Regions from separate parts of the Paenibacillus humicola genome, predicted to be linked through region 1. Evidence: predicted binding sites of a transcription regulator. Region 1 holds the regulator's gene; the other holds the start of a gene.
The links. Region 1 encodes CtsR, which represses protease genes until heat stress. Its sites were predicted from a motif close to ATGGTCAATAAAGGTCAAACA; they were not measured.

Region 1 (9,557 bases):
TCTGCAGCAGCAGCGTCGATTTCCCGATCCCGGGATCCCCGCCGACCAGAATGAGCGAACCGGGCACGACGCCCCCGCCGAGCACGCGGTTAAGCTCCTGCAGCTTGGTCTCGATTCGGGGCTCCTGGCCACTTTCTATGTGTATGATGGAACGCGGCTTTTCTTTCGTCTGAATGAGCGGTGAGCCCATACCCTGTGTTTTGACGATCGTTTCCTTTTCCTCAATCATCGTATTCCATGAACCGCAGCCCGGACATTTGCCCAGCCATTTCGGCGATTCGTTGCCGCATTCGGTACATGCGAATTTGATTTTAACTTTTGCCATTAGCGGCTCCTTATTCGATAGGCGTTCAACAAAAGTTTACCATTTCTCGCGCCGGGGATAAACACCTTTATTGCCTTCGGCACTGCGCCAAAAAAAGGGACAGCTCCTTTCTGCCCCCGGGGGGCTTGTCGGAACTGTCCCTTAATGTGGCTTTACAGCGGGATTACGATTTTGCAGCCGGTTCGGCGTTCGAACGCGTCACGACCAGCTCGCCGTCCTTCTCGTCGATCGTCAGCGTATCGCCTTTGGAGATATTGCCCATCAGCAGATCCTCGGACAAGCGATCCTCGATATGCTTCTGGATCGCCCGGCGCAGCGGACGCGCGCCGTACTGCGGATCGAAGCCTTCCTTGGCGAGAAAAGCTTTCGCAGTATCGGTCAGCGTGAAGTCCACTTCCTGCTCGCGCAGCCGTTTGCGCAGCTCGTCGGACATGAGCGTCACGATTTGTGCGATGTGCTCCTGGTCCAGCGAATGGAAGACGATCGTTTCGTCGATCCGGTTCAGGAACTCCGGACGGAAGCTTTTTTTCAGCTCTGCCATCACTTTGTCTTTCATGATGTTAAAGTCGCGTCCGGCATCCTGCGCGGCGGTAAAGCCCAGCGAAGAATTGCGCTTGATTTGTTCGGCGCCGACGTTCGACGTCATGATGATAAGCGTGTTGCGGAAATCGACGACGCGGCCTTTCGAATCCGTCAGCCGTCCGTCTTCCAGCACCTGCAGCAAAATATTGAACACTTCCGGATGCGCCTTCTCGATTTCGTCGAGCAGGACGACCGAATACGGCTTGCGGCGTACCTTCTCGGTCAGCTGGCCGCCCTCTTCATAGCCGACATATCCCGGAGGAGCTCCCACAAGACGGGAGGTGGAGTGCTTCTCCATATACTCCGACATATCGATGCGGATGACCGCATTCTCATCGCCGAACATCGCTTCCGCAAGCGCTCTGGCCAGCTCGGTTTTCCCGACGCCCGTCGGACCGAGGAAGATGAAAGAGCCCATCGGGCGTTTCGGATCCTTGAGCCCGGCGCGGGCGCGGCGGATGGCGCGGGAGACCGCCTTTACGGCTTCCTCCTGGCCGATGACGCGGTCGTGCAGGATGTCTTCCATCTTCAGCAGACGCTGCGTCTCTTCTTCAGCCAGCTTGCTGACCGGAATGCCGGTCCAGCTTGCCACAACCTGCGCGATGTCTTCCGGCGTTACCTCGGAATCGGTGCGGCCTTGTTTTTCCTTCCATTGGTTCTTCGTAGTATCAAGCTCTTCCCGGATCTTCTGCTCCGTATCGCGAAGAGCCGCCGCTTTCTCGAATTCCTGGCTTTGCACAGCCGAGTCCTTCTCCTTGCGGATATCTTCGAGCCGGTTTTCCAGCTGCTTCAGATTCGGCGGTACCGTGTACGATTTGAGACGTACTTTGGAGGAGGCCTCGTCGATCAGGTCGATCGCTTTATCCGGCAGGAACCGGTCCGTAATATAACGATCCGACAGCTTGACGGCCTGTTCGATCGCTTCGTCCGTAATTTTCACGCGGTGATGCGCTTCGTAGCGGTCGCGCAGTCCGTGCAAAATTTGAACCGCCTCTTCAGGTGACGGCTGATCGACCGTAATCGGCTGGAAGCGGCGCTCAAGCGCGGCATCCTTTTCGATATATTTGCGGTATTCGTCCAGCGTCGTCGCGCCGATGCACTGCAGCTCGCCGCGGGCAAGCGCCGGCTTCAAGATGTTGGAGGCGTCGATTGCGCCTTCCGCGCCGCCAGCGCCGATCAGCGTGTGCAGCTCGTCGATGAACAGGATGATATTCCCCGCTTGGCGGATTTCATCCATAATTTTTTTGAGCCGGTCTTCGAACTCACCCCGGTACTTCGTGCCCGCAACGACGGAGCCCATGTCCAGCGTCATAACGCGTTTGTCGCGAAGCGTCTCCGGAATTTCGCCGGCAATTATTTTTTGCGCGAGCCCTTCGGCGATCGCCGTTTTGCCGACGCCAGGTTCGCCGATCAGCACCGGATTGTTTTTCGTCCGGCGGCTGAGCACCTGGATGACGCGCTCGATTTCTTTGCTCCGGCCGATGACCGGATCCAGATTGCCGTCCTTGGCAAACGCCGTCAAATCGCGGGCCAGACCGTCGAGCGTCGGCGTGCTTACGTTCGAAGCGGTGCCGTGGCTGCTGGAAACCGCTTCGCTGCTGCCGAGCAGCTGAAGCACTTGCTGCCGTGCTTTATTGAGGCTGATGCCGAGATTATTCAGCACTCGCGCCGCAACCCCTTCGCCTTCACGGATAAGCCCAAGCAAAATATGCTCCGTCCCGACGTACGTATGACCAAGCTTGCGGGCTTCATCCATCGACAGCTCAATTACTTTTTTCGCCCGCGGCGTATATGCGATATTCGTCGGCTGTTCTTGTCCGCGGCCGATGAGCGCCTCGACTTCATCCTGGATTTTCTCCAGGCTGAGACCGAGACCGATAAGCGCCTTGGCTGCAATACCTTCCCCTTCGCGGTTCAAGCCGAGCAAAATGTGCTCCGTCCCGATATTGTTGTGACCGAGACGAACCGCTTCTTCCTGCGCCAATGCGAGCACTTTCTGCGCCCGCTCGGTAAATCGTCCAAACATCATCTTCAAGCACCCCCATGATCAGGTTTTCGATGAAGCTGCCTGCGGATCAGTTCCGCGCGCCGGACATCCCGCTGTTCGGGACTCATTTTCTCTTCAAATAGCTGCTGAAGAAAACCCGGCTGAGTCATCACCATCATTTCATTCATCACTTGCGGCGAGGCATCCTCGATCAAGCCGAGATCAATGCCGAGCCGCACGTCGGACAGACGCTGGGCGGATTCTTTCGAATCCACAATAAAGGCATTGGATAAAATCCCGTAGGACCGGAAGATCCGGTCCTCGAGGCGAAGCCGCGACTCTTCCAGCATACGCTGTCTTGCCGCTCGCTCGTGCTCAATAATTTGCTTCGCCACGCTGAACAGGTTCTCAATAATTTCGCCTTCCGACTGCCCCAGTGTTATTTGATTCGATACTTGGAACAGATTTCCCTGCACCTCGCTGCCTTCCCCGTAAATCCCTCTGACCGCAAGGCCGACCTGCGTAATGGCCGACAAAATGCGGTTGATTTGCTGCGTCAGCACCAAACCGGGCAGATGCATCATGACCGAAGCCCGGATGCCGGTACCGACGTTTGTCGGACAGGAAGTCAAATAACCGCGGTGCTCATCGAACGCGTAATCGGTCACTTCCTCAAAAATATCGTCAATGCGGCTTGCCAGCTCCCATGCTTCATTGATTTGAAAGCCCGGGTACAAGCACTGGATCCGCAGATGATCCTCTTCATTCACCATAATGCTTACCGATTCGTTGCTGCTCAGAATAAGCGCACCGCACCGGGATTCGTTCGCCAGATTCGGACTGATCAAATGCTTCTCGACCAGCACGCGCCGTTCCAGCTCGTTCAGTTCGGACAACGGAATCGTATCGAAATGTCCAAGGCCGCTCAGCCTTCCCGATTCTGCGACCGCCGTCAGGCGCTCCATCACTTCGCGGGCCTGCTGGTTCGTAGCGAGCATCGGAAACGGGAAACCGCTCAGGTTTCGGGCGATCCGGATCCGGCTGCTGATGACGATATCGGAATCGGGACCGGTGCCTTTCATCCAATCGCTCAGCGCATGCCTTGCAAACGAACGTTTCGACAAACCAACAACACCTCTTTCCCGTCAGCCTTCCGCCGCTTTTCGTTCCAGCTCGCGAATCTGGTCACGGAGTTTCGCCGCGCTTTCGAACTCTTCGCGTACGATTTGTTCGTTCAAATCGCGCCGGAGCTGTTCGATTTGGCGTTTCAATTTAATTTTGCCTCCGGATCGCTTCGGCACCTTTCCGGTATGCACCGTATTACCGTGTACGCGTTTTAGGATAGGATCGAGCTTGTCGCCGAATTTGGCATAACATTGACTGCAGCCGAACCGCCCCATTTTGGAAAATTGGGCGTACGTGAGACCGCATGCGTCGCAGCGCAGCGTCTGCTGCTTTGCGCTGCCTGCCCCCGCGGTTCCGCCCGGTTCAAAATCGAGCAGACCCGACAGCAGGCTGTGTATGGAAAAACCGTTTGCCGTGCCCGGCAAACCTTCGCCCTTCTCCCGCGCACACGATTCGCAAATATGGAACTCCGTTTTTTCGCCGTTCACAATCTTCGTAAAATGAAGCGTGGCTGGCCTTTTTTCGCATTCCTGACAAATCATTGGAGCGTAAATCCCTCCTTTGCAAAGCCCTTGGTTTCATAGGCTTTACTTCACGAGCAGCGTCAGCAGCATCGCTCTAAGCAGCCTGGCGCGAATCTGATCCCGCAGCGGCAGCTTTACCGCAATGGCGTCGCGGCATACCGCAGCCCTCAGCAGATTGGCTTCCCTGCGTGAAATGAGCTTCGCTTCCTCGAGCTGATAAATCAATCCTTCCGCCGTACTCTGGTCCACTTCGTCTCCGACCGTCTGCGCGATGTGACCTTGGATGGCCGTCAAAGCGGGAAGATCGATGCGCTGGATACGGATATACCCTCCGCCGCCTCGTTTACTCTCCACCATGTAGCCTTTCTCCAACGTAAACCTCGTGCTGATCACGTAGTTGATTTGGGACGGTACACAGGAAAATCGATCCGCCAACTCGTTGCGCTGAAGCTCCACGGCGCCGTCAGTGCTCTCCTGCAGCATATGCTTCAAATACTGCTCGATGAGATCGGAAATGTTGCGCAATTTGCCAACCTCCCTAACTTGCCAAAACAAACCTTCGACCGTTTGCCGATCAAGCCAAGAGTGTCAAAGTTTACGTGCGATTGACTTTGACTTTCTTTGACTTTAATTTTATTATACGCATTTTTATTAAAAGGTCAAGGGATCGGATGAGCAGGGTCTTATCACTATATTGGTCGGCATGAGCGGATTTATACATTACCACTCATTAACACCAGTGCCGGAGATTATAAACGGGAAGCCTGCTGGATTCGGAATTTCTTCTTCGGAGAGATTCCTTAAACGTCACAAATGGGATCCGGTTGTGAAAGTGTTCAGACCACAACAGGGGAATGTTGGGGAATTAATAGGATGCAGCTGATGCAGCTGACGCCGCTGAAGCGGCGGTGAATCGATACGGAACCTAAGGCGAAAGGTTAACTGTCCCAAAAGTTAATTGACCTGTATTAAACAACAAAAAAACCGACTCGCATTTAGCGAATCGGTTTCGTGCTGCTTGGCGACGTCCTACTCTCCCAGGACCCTGCGGTCCAAGTACCATCGGCGCTGGAGGGCTTAACGGTCGTGTTCGGGATGGGTACGCGTGGTTCCCCTCCGCCATCGCCACCAAACGGGGTGTTGAACTCGGTTCGAGCTTGCGCCCAATCCGTCCAACTGTTTCAGGGCGTTACACCCTGAAAACTGGATACGAACATCCGATCAATTCTTTAGCTGGTCTTCCGAAGCGGCGTTCACGTGTCCGTGAACACCGATAGGATAAGCCCTCGACCGATTAGTATTCGTCAGCTGCACACGTTGCCGCGCTTCCACCTCGAACCTATCAACCTGGTCGTCTTCCAGGGGTCTTACATACTGGGAAATCTCATCTTGAGGGGGGCTTCACGCTTAGATGCTTTCAGCGCTTATCCCGTCCGTACTTGGCTACCCAGCGGTGCTCCTGGCGGAACAACTGGTACACCAGCGGTACGTCCATCCCGGTCCTCTCGTACTAAGGACAGCTCCTCTCAAATTTCCTGCGCCCGCGACAGATAGGGACCGAACTGTCTCACGACGTTCTGAACCCAGCTCGCGTACCGCTTTAATGGGCGAACAGCCCAACCCTTGGGACCTACTTCAGCCCCAGGATGCGATGAGCCGACATCGAGGTGCCAAACCTCCCCGTCGATGTGGACTCTTGGGGGAGATAAGCCTGTTATCCCCAGGGTAGCTTTTATCCGTTGAGCGATGGCCCTTCCATGCGGTACCACCGGATCACTAAGCCCGACTTTCGTCCCTGCTCGACTTGTCGGTCTCGCAGTCAAGCTCCCTTCTGCCTTTACACGCTTCGAATGATTTCCAACCATTCTGAGGGAACCTTTGGGCGCCTCCGTTACGCTTTAGGAGGCGACCGCCCCAGTCAAACTGCCCGCCTGACACGGTCCCTCTACCCGTTTCAGGGTAGCAGGTTAGAACTCCGATACGATCAGGGTGGTATCCCAACGGCGCCTCCACCGAAGCTGGCGCTCCGGCTTCTTAGGCTCCCACCTATCCTGTACAGATCGTACCAAAGTCCAATATCAAGCTGCAGTAAAGCTCCATGGGGTCTTTCCGTCTTGTCGCGGGTAACCTGCATCTTCACAGGTATTAAAATTTCACCGGATCTCTCGTTGAGACAGCGCCCAAGTCGTTACGCCATTCGTGCGGGTCAGAATTTACCTGACAAGGAATTTCGCTACCTTAGGACCGTTATAGTTACGGCCGCCGTTTACTGGGGCTTCGGTTCACAGCTTCGCCTTGCGGCTTACCGCTCCCCTTAACCTTCCAGCACCGGGCAGGCGTCAGCCCGTATACTTCGCCTTACGGCTTCGCACAGACCTGTGTTTTTGCTAAACAGTCGCTTGGGCCTTTTCACTGCGGCCCCCTCGGGCTATTCACCCTACCGAGGCACCCCTTCTCCCGAAGTTACGGGGTCATGTTGCCGAGTTCCTTAACGAGAGTTCTTCCGCGCGCCTTAGCATACTCTGCTCGCCTACCTGTGTCGGTTTGCGGTACGGGCACCTTCACCTGGCTAGAGGCTTTTCTCGGCAGCCGGAGCCCATGACCTTCGGTACTGTAATTTTCCCTCCCCATCACAGCCCAGCCTTATCGGTTGACGGATTTGCCGATCAACCAGCCTCACTGCTTGGACGGGGCATTCCATCGCCCCGCGTCACTGCCCTTCTGCGTCACCCCAATCGCTCATAACGGTTTACGGTGGTACAGGAATCTCAACCTGTTGTCCTTCGACTACGCCTTTCGGCCTCGCCTTAGGTCCCGACTTACCCTGAGCGGACGAGCCTTCCTCAGGAACCCTTAGGCTTTCGGCGGACAAGATTCTCACTTGTCTTTTCGTTACTCATACCGGCATTCTCACTTGAATACAGTCCAGCACTCCTTACGGTATACCTTCAACCCGTATTCAACGCTCCCCTACCACTGCCTAAAAGGCAATTCATAGCTTCGGTGGTGTGTTTAGCCCCGTTACATTTTCGGCGCAGAGTCACTCGACCAGTGAGCTATTACGCACTCTTTCAATGGTGGCTGCTTCTAAGCCAACATCCTGGTTGTCTGGGCAACTCCACATCCTTTCCCACTTAACACACACTTGGGGACCTTAGCTGATGATCTGGGCTGTTTCCCTCTTGACGATGGATCTTAGCACTCACCGTCTGACTCCCGGCGATAAGTCCATGGCATTCGGAGTTTGACGGGACTTGGTAACCCTTGGCGGGCCCCGCACCCCATCCGTGCTCTACCTCCATGACTCTTACGCCGAGGCTAGCCCTAAAGCTATTTCGGGGAGAACCAGCTATCTCCGGGTTCGATTGGAATTTCTCCCCTACCCCCACCTCATCCCCGAACTTTTCAACGTTCGTGGGTTCGGGCCTCCAGTGCGTGTTACCGCACCTTCACCCTGGACAGGGGTAGATCACCCGGTTTCGGGTCTACGTCCACGTACTCAAGTCGCCCTATTCAGACTCGCTTTCGCTGCGGCTTCGGCTCTTCACCTTAACCTTGCACGGGAACGTAACTCGCCGGTTCATTCTACAAAAGGCACGCCATCACCCCTAAATTGGGCTCTGACTTCTTGTAAGCGCACGGTTTCAGGTTCTGTTTCACTCCGCTTCCGCGGTGCTTTTCACCTTTCCCTCACGGTACTGCTTCGCTATCGGTCACTAGGGAGTATTTAGCCTTGGCAGATGGTCCTGCCGGATTCCGACGGGGTTTCTCGTGTCCCGCCGTACTCAGGATCCGTCTCGGAGAGCGCTGATTTTGGGTTACAGGGCTTTTACCTTCTTTGGCCGGCCTTTCCAGACCGCTTCGCCTAACCAACGCTTTTGTAACTCCATGTGAGACGTCCTACAACCCCAAGGGGCAAGCCCCTTGGTTTGGGCTAATCCGCGTTCGCTCGCCGCTACTGACGGAATCACTATTGTTTTCTCTTCCTCAGGGTACTGAGATGTTTCAGTTCCCCTGGTATGCCTCCACGCTGCCTATGGATTCAGCAACGGGTGACTGGGCATTGCCCCAGCCGGGTTTCCCCATTCGGACATCCCCGGATCGACGCCTGCTTACGGCTCCCCGAGGCATTTCGTTGTTCGCCACGTCCTTCGTCGGCTCCTAGTGCCTAGGCATCCTCCGTGCGCTCTTAGTAGCTTAACCTAGTCGTTTTCCAAAGAAAACGGGCTTCGTAAGCAATAAACTCAGCTAAAGGATGTTTCATTTGTTCGTATCCAGTTTTCAAGGTGCAATTCGCACATGATATTGTATCATCTGCGGCTTGTTGATGGCAATGCTTTTGGTGGAGCCAAGGAGGATCGAACTCCTGACCTCCTGCTTGCAAGGCAGGCGCTCTCCCAGCTGAGCTATGGCCCCAAGCAAATTCCATCAAAGCTGAACACATGGATTCGCGTTATTCGACATTTTGTCCGGTCCTGGTCGGGACCGGTATATTCCTTAGAAAGGAGGTGATCCAGCCGCACCTTCCGATACGGCTACCTTGTTACGACTTCACCCCAATCATCTACCCCACCTTCGGCGGCTGGCTCCTTGCGGTTACCCCACCGACTTCGGGTGTTGTAAACTCTCGTGGTGTGACGGGCGGTGTGTACAAGACCCGGGAACGTATTCACCGCGGCATGCTGATCCGCGATTACTAGCAATTCCGACTTCATACAGGCGAGTTGCAGCCTGCAATCCGAACTGAGACCGGCTTTTCTAGGATTCGCTCCGGATCGCTCCTTCGCTTCCCGTTGTACCGGCCATTGTAGTACGTGTGTAGCCCAGGTCATAAGGGGCATGATGATTTGACGTCATCCCCGCCTTCCTCCGGTTTGTCACCGGCAGTCATTTTAGAGGGCCCACCATTACGTGCTGGCAACTAAAATCAAGGGTTGCGCTCGTTGCGGGACTTAACCCAACATCTCACGACACGAGCTGACGACAACCATGCACCACCTGTCTCCTCTGTCCC
Region 2 (9,557 bases), 5.1 Mb from region 1:
ACTTTCTTGTTCACAGTCTCGTCGGTTTCCGCAAAATACGCGCGGCGCTCCGAGTGGCCGATAATGACGTATTTCACGCCGAGATCCTTCAGCATGACGCCGCTGATCTCGCCCGTATAGGCGCCGCTGTCCTCAAAATGGAGGTTTTGCGCGCCGATCGCGATGCTCGTGCCCTTCGCCGCTTCGACCAGCGCCGGCAGCGCCGTGAACGGCGCGCAGATGACGGACTCGACGCCGTCCACCTCCGCCTTTCCTTTCACATCCGCGAAAAACTGCGACGCTTCGGACACCGTTTTGAACATTTTCCAGTTACCCGCAATAATCGGTTTACGCATCTTTGGAAAGCTCCTTTCCTACTTGTCGTTCAGCGCAACGACGCCCGGAAGCGCCTTGCCTTCCATAAACTCGAGCGACGCGCCGCCGCCGGTGGAAATATGGTCCATTCGATCGGCAAGGTGGAATTTCTCGGCCGCCGCGGCGGAATCGCCGCCGCCGATGACGGTATAAGCCGCCGTTTCCGCGCATGCCCGCGCAACGGCTTGGGTCCCGTGAGAGAACGGCTCGATTTCAAACACGCCCATCGGCCCGTTCCAGACGACCAGCTTGGAGCTCCCAATGACGTCGGCATAAATCTCGCGCGTCTTCGGTCCGATGTCGATGCCTTCCCATTCGGCCGGGATGCCGTCGATATCGACGATCCTGGTGTTCGCGCTCGCGCTGAATTCGTCGGTTACGACGATATCGACCGGAAGCAGAAACCGCTTGCCGAGCTTCTTCGCCTTCTCGATAAATTCGAGCGCCAGATCGAGCTTCGAATCGTCGCAAAGCGACTTGCCGATTTCGTAGCCCTGCGCCTTGAAAAACGTATAGGACAAGCCGCCGCCGATGATGATGTTGTCGGCGATTTCGATCATTTTATTGATAACGTCGATTTTGTCCTTCACCTTGGAGCCGCCTACGATCGCGGTGAACGGGCGTTCCGGGTTGTTCAGCGCCCTGCCGAGCACGTCGAGCTCTTTCTCCATCAGAAGGCCGGATACGGCCGGCAGATGATGCGCAATGCCTTCCGTCGACGCGTGCGCGCGGTGAGCGGCGCCGAACGCGTCGTTCACGAACAGGTCGGCCAGCCCGGCGAACGCCTTCGCCAGCTCCGGATCGTTCTTCTCTTCGCCCGGATAGAAGCGGACGTTCTCAAGCAGCAGCACGTCGCCTTCTTTGAGCGCGGCAACCTGAGCCTGTACGGCATCGCCGACCGCCTCGTTTGCCTTCGCCACCGCCTTGCCGAGAAGCTCGGACAGACGGGCTGCGGCGGGCGTCAGGCGCATTTCTTCGACGACTTCGCCCTTCGGGCGGCCGAGGTGGCTGGCCAGGATTACCTTCGCGCCGTTTTCGATCAAATAGTTGATGGTCGGCAGCGTCTCTCGGATCCGTGTATCGTCCGTAATGGCGCCGTTTTCCAAAGGTACGTTAAAATCGACGCGCACGAATACGCGCTTGCCTTTCACATCGACGTCGCGGACACTTTTCTTGTTCATCCTGTCAACCTCCGTTTCGAATCCCCGCCTGCAGCAGACGCCTTGTTCGGGCGTGCGGTCAGGCCGCCGTCCGCCGCCGGGGACCGGTCAGTATGTTTGTGGCTTTCGCCGCGCGAGTACGCCGCAAACCGCCGCGAAGGAGCTGCTTGAGGCAGCTCCTTCGCGGATATTTGACGTTCATCGCCAGGCTTCGGGGAATGACCGCCCTGCCGCGCGGCAGAGCCATCCTTCCTTATTAAAGGCCTTTGGATGCGATATAAGCAGCCAGATCGACGACGCGGTTGGAGTAGCCCCACTCGTTGTCGTACCAGGACACGACTTTCACCATGTTGCCTTCGACGACCATCGTCGACAGCGCGTCGATCGTGGAGGAAGCCGGGTCGCCGTTATAGTCGCTCGAAACGAGCGGCTCATCGGAATAATTGAGGATGCCTTTCAGCGGCCCTTCGGAAGCGGCCTTAAGCGCTGCGTTCACCTCTTCGACCGTCACGTTCACTTTCAGCTCGGCGACGAGGTCCGTAACGGAAACGTTCGGCGTCGGTACGCGGAAAGACATGCCGTTCAGCTTGCCTTTCAGCTCGGGCAGAACGAGGGAAACCGCTTTGGCAGCGCCCGTCGTGGACGGAATGATGTTTTCCGCAGCCGCGCGCGCACGGCGCAGGTCTTTGTGCGGCAGGTCGAGCACCTGCTGGTCGTTTGTGTAGGAGTGAATGGTCGTCATCATGCCTTTGACGATGCCGAATGTGTCATTCAGTACTTTCGTGAACGGCGCCAGGCAGTTCGTCGTGCAGGAAGCGTTCGAAATGATCGTATGCTGCGCCGGATCGTATTTGTCTTCGTTAACGCCAAGCACGATCGTGATATCTTCGTTCGAGGCCGGTGCGGAGATGATGACTTTCTTCGCGCCGCCTTTCAGGTGAAGCTCGGCTTTGTCCTTCGCGGTGAAAATACCGGTCGATTCGACGACGATCTCAACGCCGAACTGCGCCCAAGGGAGATTCTCCGGGTTGCGCTCCGCGAATACTTTGATCTCGCGGCCGTTGACGACCAGCGCGCCTTCCTTCGCTTCAACCGTTGCGTTCAGCCTGCCGTGCGTCGTGTCGTATTTAAGCAGATGTGCCAGCGTTCCCGTATCCGTCAAATCGTTAACCGCCACGACTTCCACATTCGGATTGTTCAGCGCTGCGCGGAATACGTTGCGTCCGATACGTCCAAAACCATTGATGCCTACTTTTACCATGTTCTCGTCCTCCTAGACTTCAATTGAAAATCATATATCTCAAGACGAAAGCGCAGGCCGCGTCATTCCGCCGCCGCTCATCCGTCAAGATCACCATTTAGACGTCTTCCTTCCCAATCTGCTTCGCAATCACGAGCGCCGCAGCTTCGTCGGTAATCAGCACGTCGTCGTGCCCGAAGCGCATAATGGCGGCGATCGCTTCGCCCTTGCTGCGGCCGCCGGCGATCGCGATCACGACCTCCGTGCCCATAATATCCTCGAGCAGAAGTCCGGCCGTCGGCATCTTGTGTACAACCGCTCCGTTCTGGTCAAAATAATACCCGAACGATTCGGCCAGCGCCCCTTCCGCTTTCAGCGCGCGGATGACTGATTCGTCCGCCCGCCTTCTGCGGGCCATCACCAGCGCGTCGCCGATGCCGTGCACGACGATGCGCGCGCTGCGGATCACGTTCACGATCTCCTGGATGTTCGGCTCCTGCATCAGCGTCGCGTACGCCTCGTCGCCGAGATGGTCGGGCACGTGCAGCAGCCGGTACTGCGCCCCGGTCCGCTTGGCCATCGTCGAAGCGATCGTGTTCGCCTGGTAATCGAGGCTCTCGCCGAGCCCGCCGCGCGCCGGCACGAACCAATTGCCCTTCAGCGGCGTCTGCGTCGACAGCTGGGCGGCCACCTGCGCCAGCGTGGAGCCGCCGGTTACGGCGACGACGTCGTCCTTGCCCATCGCCCTGCGCAATGCCAAGCTGCCGGCTTTGCCAAGCTCCCGCTTCGTATGCGGCGACGTATCCGAATCGCCCGGGACGATCGTGACGCTCTTCAGGCCGAAATAGCTCCTGATGCGCTCCTCGAGATCGGACAAGCCGAACATCGTTTTGTAGAAGGGCTCCATATCCTCAAGGAGGCGCGCGCCCGATTCGGTAATCCGCATGCCGCCCGCATCAATTTGCAGCAGCCCCTGCGCCTTCAGAAAATCCGTCTCGGCGCGCAGCACGCGTTCGGTCATGTCGAGCGACGCCGCAAGCGTCCGTCTGCCGATCGTGTCGGAGAGCATCACCTGGCGGAGAATGAGGTACCGTTTCTTCATCACCACGAGCAAATCCGGCAAAAGCTGCTGCTGAATTTCGATAAGGGACTGCATCCCGTGACATCAACTCCATCAGTGGAAAGGACTCAAATTACTCGGGGACGTAAAATGTCCCGCGTGCGCTTTTTAAGTCCCACCACTATATTAGCGCAAACGATTGTCGGCCGCAAGCGTGGTTTTGCCCATGAAACCGTTTGCCGCCACAATTTACACAAAAATTTGTGGAGCCAAGCTCTTGCTTTTTCGTTACGGATGTCATATACTAATCTTCGCTACGCTTTTGCGCCCGTGGTCCAATGGATATGACGTAGGCCTCCGGAGCCTGAGATCGAGGTTCGATCCCTCGCGGGCGCGCCAATTATTAGCGACGATACCGGCATCTGCCGGTTTTTTTATCTCCGGTCTTTGACCATCTTTGACTTTTGGCGGACGATGATTTATGATATTGACATCGGTACCGCATATAACGCTTCTTTATACTTGGCCGATCATCCGAAGCGGCTCTTATTCGCCGGTGCTTGCGGCCAAGCCGCATTGCAAATCACATTTTGGGAGGGACTTACGGACATGAATTTCGTACCTATGGTTATTGAGCAAAACAATCGGGGCGAGCGCGCTTACGACATCTATTCCCGTTTGCTGAAGGACCGAATCGTATTCCTCGGCACGCCGGTGAACGACCTTGTGGCCAATTCCATTATTGCCCAAATGCTGTTCCTTGCCGCGGACGACCCGGAGAAGGATATCTCGCTCTACATTAACAGCCCGGGCGGATCGGTTTCCGCAGGTCTCGCCATTTTCGATACGATGAATTTCATCAAGCCCGACGTTTCGACGATCTGCGTCGGCATGGCCGCCTCCATGGGCGCTTTCCTGCTTGCCGCAGGCGCCAAAGGCAAACGGTACGCGCTTCCGAACAGCGAAGTGATGATTCACCAGCCGCTCGGCGGCGCACAAGGCCAGGCCAGCGACATCGAAATCCGCGCCCGGCATATTTTGAAAACACGCGATACGCTGAACCGCATCCTCTCGGAACGGACCGGTCAGCCGCTCGACAAAATCGAACGCGACACGGACCGCGACAACTTCATGTCGGCCGATCAAGCTGCGGCTTACGGCCTTGTCGACAAAGTCATCGAGAAGCTGTAATCGATTGATCACCCGGAAATAACAAAAGCGCCAACCGTCTGGAAATCAGATGCGTTCGCGCTTTTTTGCTTGTTCAAGCTCTCCTGACCGTTTTCCTCTACCACACTTCCTCCGTTCTGTCAATAAAAATTCAGAGCACTGAATCGCTAGGGACGAAGGCTTGAATTCATGTTAAGATATACTAAATGATTCCAATTGAACCGTCACTTAGTGCTTTTGAAGACGAAATCTAACTTAACGGAGTGCAAGCTCATGAAATTATCCAATCCATTCGCCGGCGTGCGCAATTTTATCCGATCGAACGAATCCGGGCGCGTTTATGCACACTTCCCGCCCGCTTACGAACGGCCGAGCCAGCCGCAGGCTGTACAGGAAACGCATAACCTGTTTCTTCCCCTGCAGGACAAATCGCTGCTTCTTCGTCCCCTCAGCGATACGCACCTGCTCGAAGTGTATCAGGAAGCCAAGGCCATGCGGTTGTCGGAAGAATTTATTTCGATGATTCGGCAGGCGATCGAGCAGCGCGGCCTGCATGAACCCGTTGAACAAATGAAAGAATAATTCGGGTACGTCCACCGATTGAACGTCGATAAAGCCGCGGCTGCAGCCCCGGCTTTTTGTCGTTTCCATGAGCAGCATGAAGCCGCCTTCGGATGAAGGCGGCTGTTGTTTTACCCGGTCGGAGCAGAGGCTTACTGCATCTCATAGACGACCGTAATGTCGGCGGTTACGTCGATCTGGCCGGCCTGCACGGACGTGGAGCCGCCGCTGTCGGCCGCCGCGAGCGATTTTGCCGCGGCATTAAAGACGACCGGCGGGCTGCTCTCGCCGTTCTGCGTAATCGAGACGACCCCTTTCACCTGGCGTCCCGCCGCTTTGGCCAGTGCATCCGCTTTCGCTTTTGCATGGTTCATCGCATCATCCAGCGCCTGGAGCTCGTACTGGTCCTGCTTCTCCGTATCGAAGCGGACGCCGTCCACGCGGTTCGCGCCTGCGGACGACAGCTCGTCAAGCAGCTGTCCGATCCCGGCCAGGTCGCGCATCGTAATTTGAATGCTGTGGGTCGCCGTGTAGCCGGTAATTTTATTCGTGCCGTCCTTGTCGTTGTACGTATAGACCGGCTGCACGACGAAGCCTGTCGTCTGAACGTCCTTCGGATCCATGTTGTGCTTGGTATAGAGCACATTCTCCAGGGCTCCGAACTGCTTCGCATTGGCGGCTTGCGCTTCCTTGGCCGACGCAGCGCGCGAGTCGACCGCTACCGAGACATAAGCTACATCGGGCGTTACCTTGACATCGCCGCTGCCGGAAACCGTAATCGTCGACGGCGCGCCGCTTCCCGCCGTGTCGCCCTGCGCGGCGAATACATCCGCCTTTCCTCCGCTTGCTCCGATCATCGCGCCCACTCCCACCGCCACGGCAAGCGCCGGCACCAGCACCAGCGCCCGCAGGCCTTTTGTCATTTTCACCACATGCGTCATCTCCTCTTGTGTCCGTTTGTCTTCTTAAACGGATGTCCGCTTTGATTTGTTGCAGAGCCGATAAGCGAAATGCCCCGAAAACAGAAAAAAGCCCCCGCCCGGGAGCTCCTTCGCCGCCTCTTATTGGTTTTCCAATTCTTCCTTGCTGACGAGGTTGACTAAAGCGGTTACAGCCTGGTCGGCATCCGAACCTTCCGCGCTTATCGTAACCTCCGTACCCGAACTGATTGCAAGGCTCATAATCCCCATAATGGATTTTGCGTTCACTTTTTTGTCGTCTTTCTCAACGAACACTTCGGAAGAAAACTTGTTCGCTTCCTGAACGAAAAGTGCTGCCGGTCTTGCATGGAGACCCGTTTTCAGGCGAACAACCACCGGATGCCTTGTCATGGAACCTTACCCCCTATATAAAATTCATTCGAACGATCAAAGCCAATATATTCACCATTATACCACTTTTTGAATACCAGCACTAGCCTAATGCTACCCATTTCGTAATTTTTCCGCAAGTTCGTCAATTTTTCGGAGCCGGTGATTAACGCCGGATTTGCTTACTTTGCTTTTCAGCATTTCGCCGACTTCCTTCAGGTTCATATCGGGGTGCAGCAAGCGGATTTCCGCGACCTCGCGGAGCTTCTCCGGCAGGTTCTCGAGTCCGATTTCCTTCTGGAGCAGCTTTATATTATCGATTTGGCGCACGGCGGCGCCGATCGTTTTATTCAAATTCGCCGTTTCACAGTTGACGATCCGGTTAACGGAATTGCGCATGTCGCGCATAATCCGCACATCCTCAAACTTGAACAAAGCCTGGTGAGCGCCGATAATGTTCAGCAGCTCGATGATCTTCTCGCCTTCTTTCATGTAAAAAATGAACCCTTTCTTGCGTTCGATGCAGCGAGCGTTCAGCCCGAATTTGTTGGCCAGCTCCACGAGCGCTTGACAGTGTTCCTCGTACATGGTGGCGATTTCGAGGTGATACGACGAGCCCTCCGGATTGTTGACCGACCCGCCGGCCAGAAACGCCCCGCGCAAATAGGAGCGCTTGCAGCAGCCTTTGCGGATGATCTCCTTGTCGATCCCTTTGTTGAAAACAAATCCTTCGGATACGATACGCAACTCGCTCAGTATTTCCTGAACCTTGGACGGTATGCGTACGATATACACATTGTTTTTCTTCAGCCGCATTTTTTTGCGGACGAGCAGCTCGGTGTGCACGGCAAACAGCTTCTTCAGGAGCGAATAGATGCGGCGCGCGATCGCGGCGTTCTCGGTCGAGATGTCCAGCACGACTTTGCGGCTTGAAAGCTGAACGGAGCCGTTCATGCGGATCAGCGCGGACAGCTCGGCTTTCTCGCAGCAGGCGTCGGCCTCGATGAGCGTCAGCTCTTTTTTGGTTTGGGCCGCAAAAGACATCGCCCTCTCACCTCTTTCGTTCCATCCATTTTTCGACCAGCTGGTAAATATGGTGGCTCAGTCTTTCGGCGTCATGGCGCAAATAGGTGCGGAACAGCACGAGCCGGTCGGCGATGACCTTGTAACCCCTGCTTTCCACCTCCTCAAGATCGAGATGGACGGCTTTGGCGCCTTTCTCGGCGTATTTCAGCTGCACCTGCGGCGGAATTTCACCGTTATTGACGATGATATAATCGAATAAATGATGCCCGACATGCGCGTGAACCGCCTTCAGGTGATCGCCGACCGAATAATCGTCCGTCTCCCCGGGCTGCGTCATCACATTGCAGATGAACAGCTTCACCGCATCCGATTCGACGATGCTTTGCGCCAGCTTCGGTACGAGCAGGTTGGGGATTATGCTCGTATACAGGCTTCCGGGTCCGATCAGAATCGCGTCGGCCTCCCGGATCGCCTCCACCGCCTCCTCCAGCGGCTCGACGTTCTCCGGCTCGATGAAGACCCGCTTGATCGCCTGGCCGGCCTTCGGAATGTTCGATTCGCCGGTCACAATCGTCCCGTCGGCCATCTCGGCATGCAGGATGATCGCCTGACCGGCCGCGGGCAGCACGCGCCCGCGCACGGCAAGCACGCGGCTCAGCTGGCGGATTCCGGTGACAAAATCGCCGGCGATGTCGGTCATGGCCGCCAGCATCAGGTTTCCGAGGCTGTGGCCGGCAAGTCCCGTGCCGTTGTTGAACCGGTACTGCAGCACGTTGGCAAGCAGCGGCTCCACGTCGGCGAGGGCGATCAGCACGTTTCGGATATCGCCCGGCGGGGGCATCTGCAGCTCGCTGCGCAAAATGCCGGAGCTGCCGCCGTCGTCCGCCACCGTCACGATGGCGGTAATGTCGAGCGGCTTCTCCTTCAGCCCGCGCAGCATGACGGACAGTCCCGTGCCGCCGCCGATCACGACGATCCGGGGAAGTCTTTCTTTCTTTCGTTTAGCGGCCATCGTTCACCTCTAATGGCGATCGCGATCGGCATCGCGATGGCTCACGCGGACGAGCTCCGTATCGCTGCTGCCGAGCGTGCGTCCCAAATATTCGGCGATCGCCACCGACCGGTGCTTGCCGCCCGTGCAGCCGATGCCGATCACAACCTGGCTCTTGCCTTCTTTACGGTATAGCGGAATGAGAAACTGCAGCATATCGACCAGCTTTGCGAGAAAGGCTTGCGTTTCCGGCCATTTCATGACGTATTCGTATACGTCCGGGTTCTGGCCGGTATGCGGACGCAGCTGTTCGACGTAATGGGGATTCGGCAGAAACCGGACATCATAGATGAGATCCGCATCGATCGGAATGCCGTACTTGAAGCCGAAGGAGATGATGTTGACCGAGATGGTGCTCAGGTCGGTATGAGCGAAGCGGCCGATAATCCGCTCCTTCAGCTGTGCCGGCTTCAAGCTGCTCGTATCGATCACCTGCGTCGCCCAGCCCTTCAAATCCTCCAGCATGCGCCGCTCCATCCGGATGCCTTCGAGCGGAAGCCCTTCGGGCGCAAGCGGATGACGGCGGCGGCTTTCCTTGTAGCGCTGCACGAGCACACTGTCGGTGGCGTCGAGAAACAGGATTTCGTAGCCGATCGTGAAATGCCCCTTCACATAGCTGAGCGAT

Region 2: the regulator CtsR is predicted to act here: its motif matches at 4,259-4,279, upstream of clpP (ATP-dependent Clp endopeptidase proteolytic subunit ClpP).

What each region holds. Positions count from the first base shown of each region.
Region 1 covers NZ_JAQGPL010000001.1:5,353,169-5,362,725, forward strand. Annotated here, with positions in the region: gene radA (DNA repair protein RadA) at 1-325, opposite strand, end outside; gene clpC (ATP-dependent protease ATP-binding subunit ClpC) at 489-2,936, opposite strand; gene PD282_RS24605 (protein-arginine kinase McsB) at 2,939-4,018, opposite strand; gene PD282_RS24610 (protein-arginine kinase activator protein McsA) at 4,040-4,561, opposite strand; gene PD282_RS24615 (CtsR family transcriptional regulator) at 4,607-5,068, opposite strand; rRNA gene rrf (5S ribosomal RNA) at 5,560-5,676, opposite strand; rRNA gene PD282_RS24625 (23S ribosomal RNA) at 5,818-8,746, opposite strand; tRNA gene PD282_RS24630 (tRNA-Ala) at 8,884-8,959, opposite strand; rRNA gene PD282_RS24635 (16S ribosomal RNA) at 9,045-9,557, opposite strand, start outside.
Region 2 covers NZ_JAQGPL010000001.1:211,341-220,897, reverse strand. Annotated here, with positions in the region: gene tpiA (triose-phosphate isomerase) at 1-335, opposite strand, end outside; gene PD282_RS01065 (phosphoglycerate kinase) at 354-1,535, opposite strand; gene gap (type I glyceraldehyde-3-phosphate dehydrogenase) at 1,771-2,775, opposite strand; gene PD282_RS01055 (sugar-binding transcriptional regulator) at 2,873-3,910, opposite strand; tRNA gene PD282_RS01050 (tRNA-Arg) at 4,139-4,213, shown strand; gene clpP (ATP-dependent Clp endopeptidase proteolytic subunit ClpP) at 4,424-5,005, shown strand; gene sda (sporulation histidine kinase inhibitor Sda) at 5,258-5,566, shown strand; gene PD282_RS01035 (SIMPL domain-containing protein) at 5,698-6,468, opposite strand; gene PD282_RS01030 (HPr family phosphocarrier protein) at 6,607-6,876, opposite strand; gene whiA (DNA-binding protein WhiA) at 6,970-7,899, opposite strand; gene PD282_RS01020 (gluconeogenesis factor YvcK family protein) at 7,907-8,893, opposite strand; gene rapZ (RNase adapter RapZ) at 8,903-9,557, opposite strand, start outside.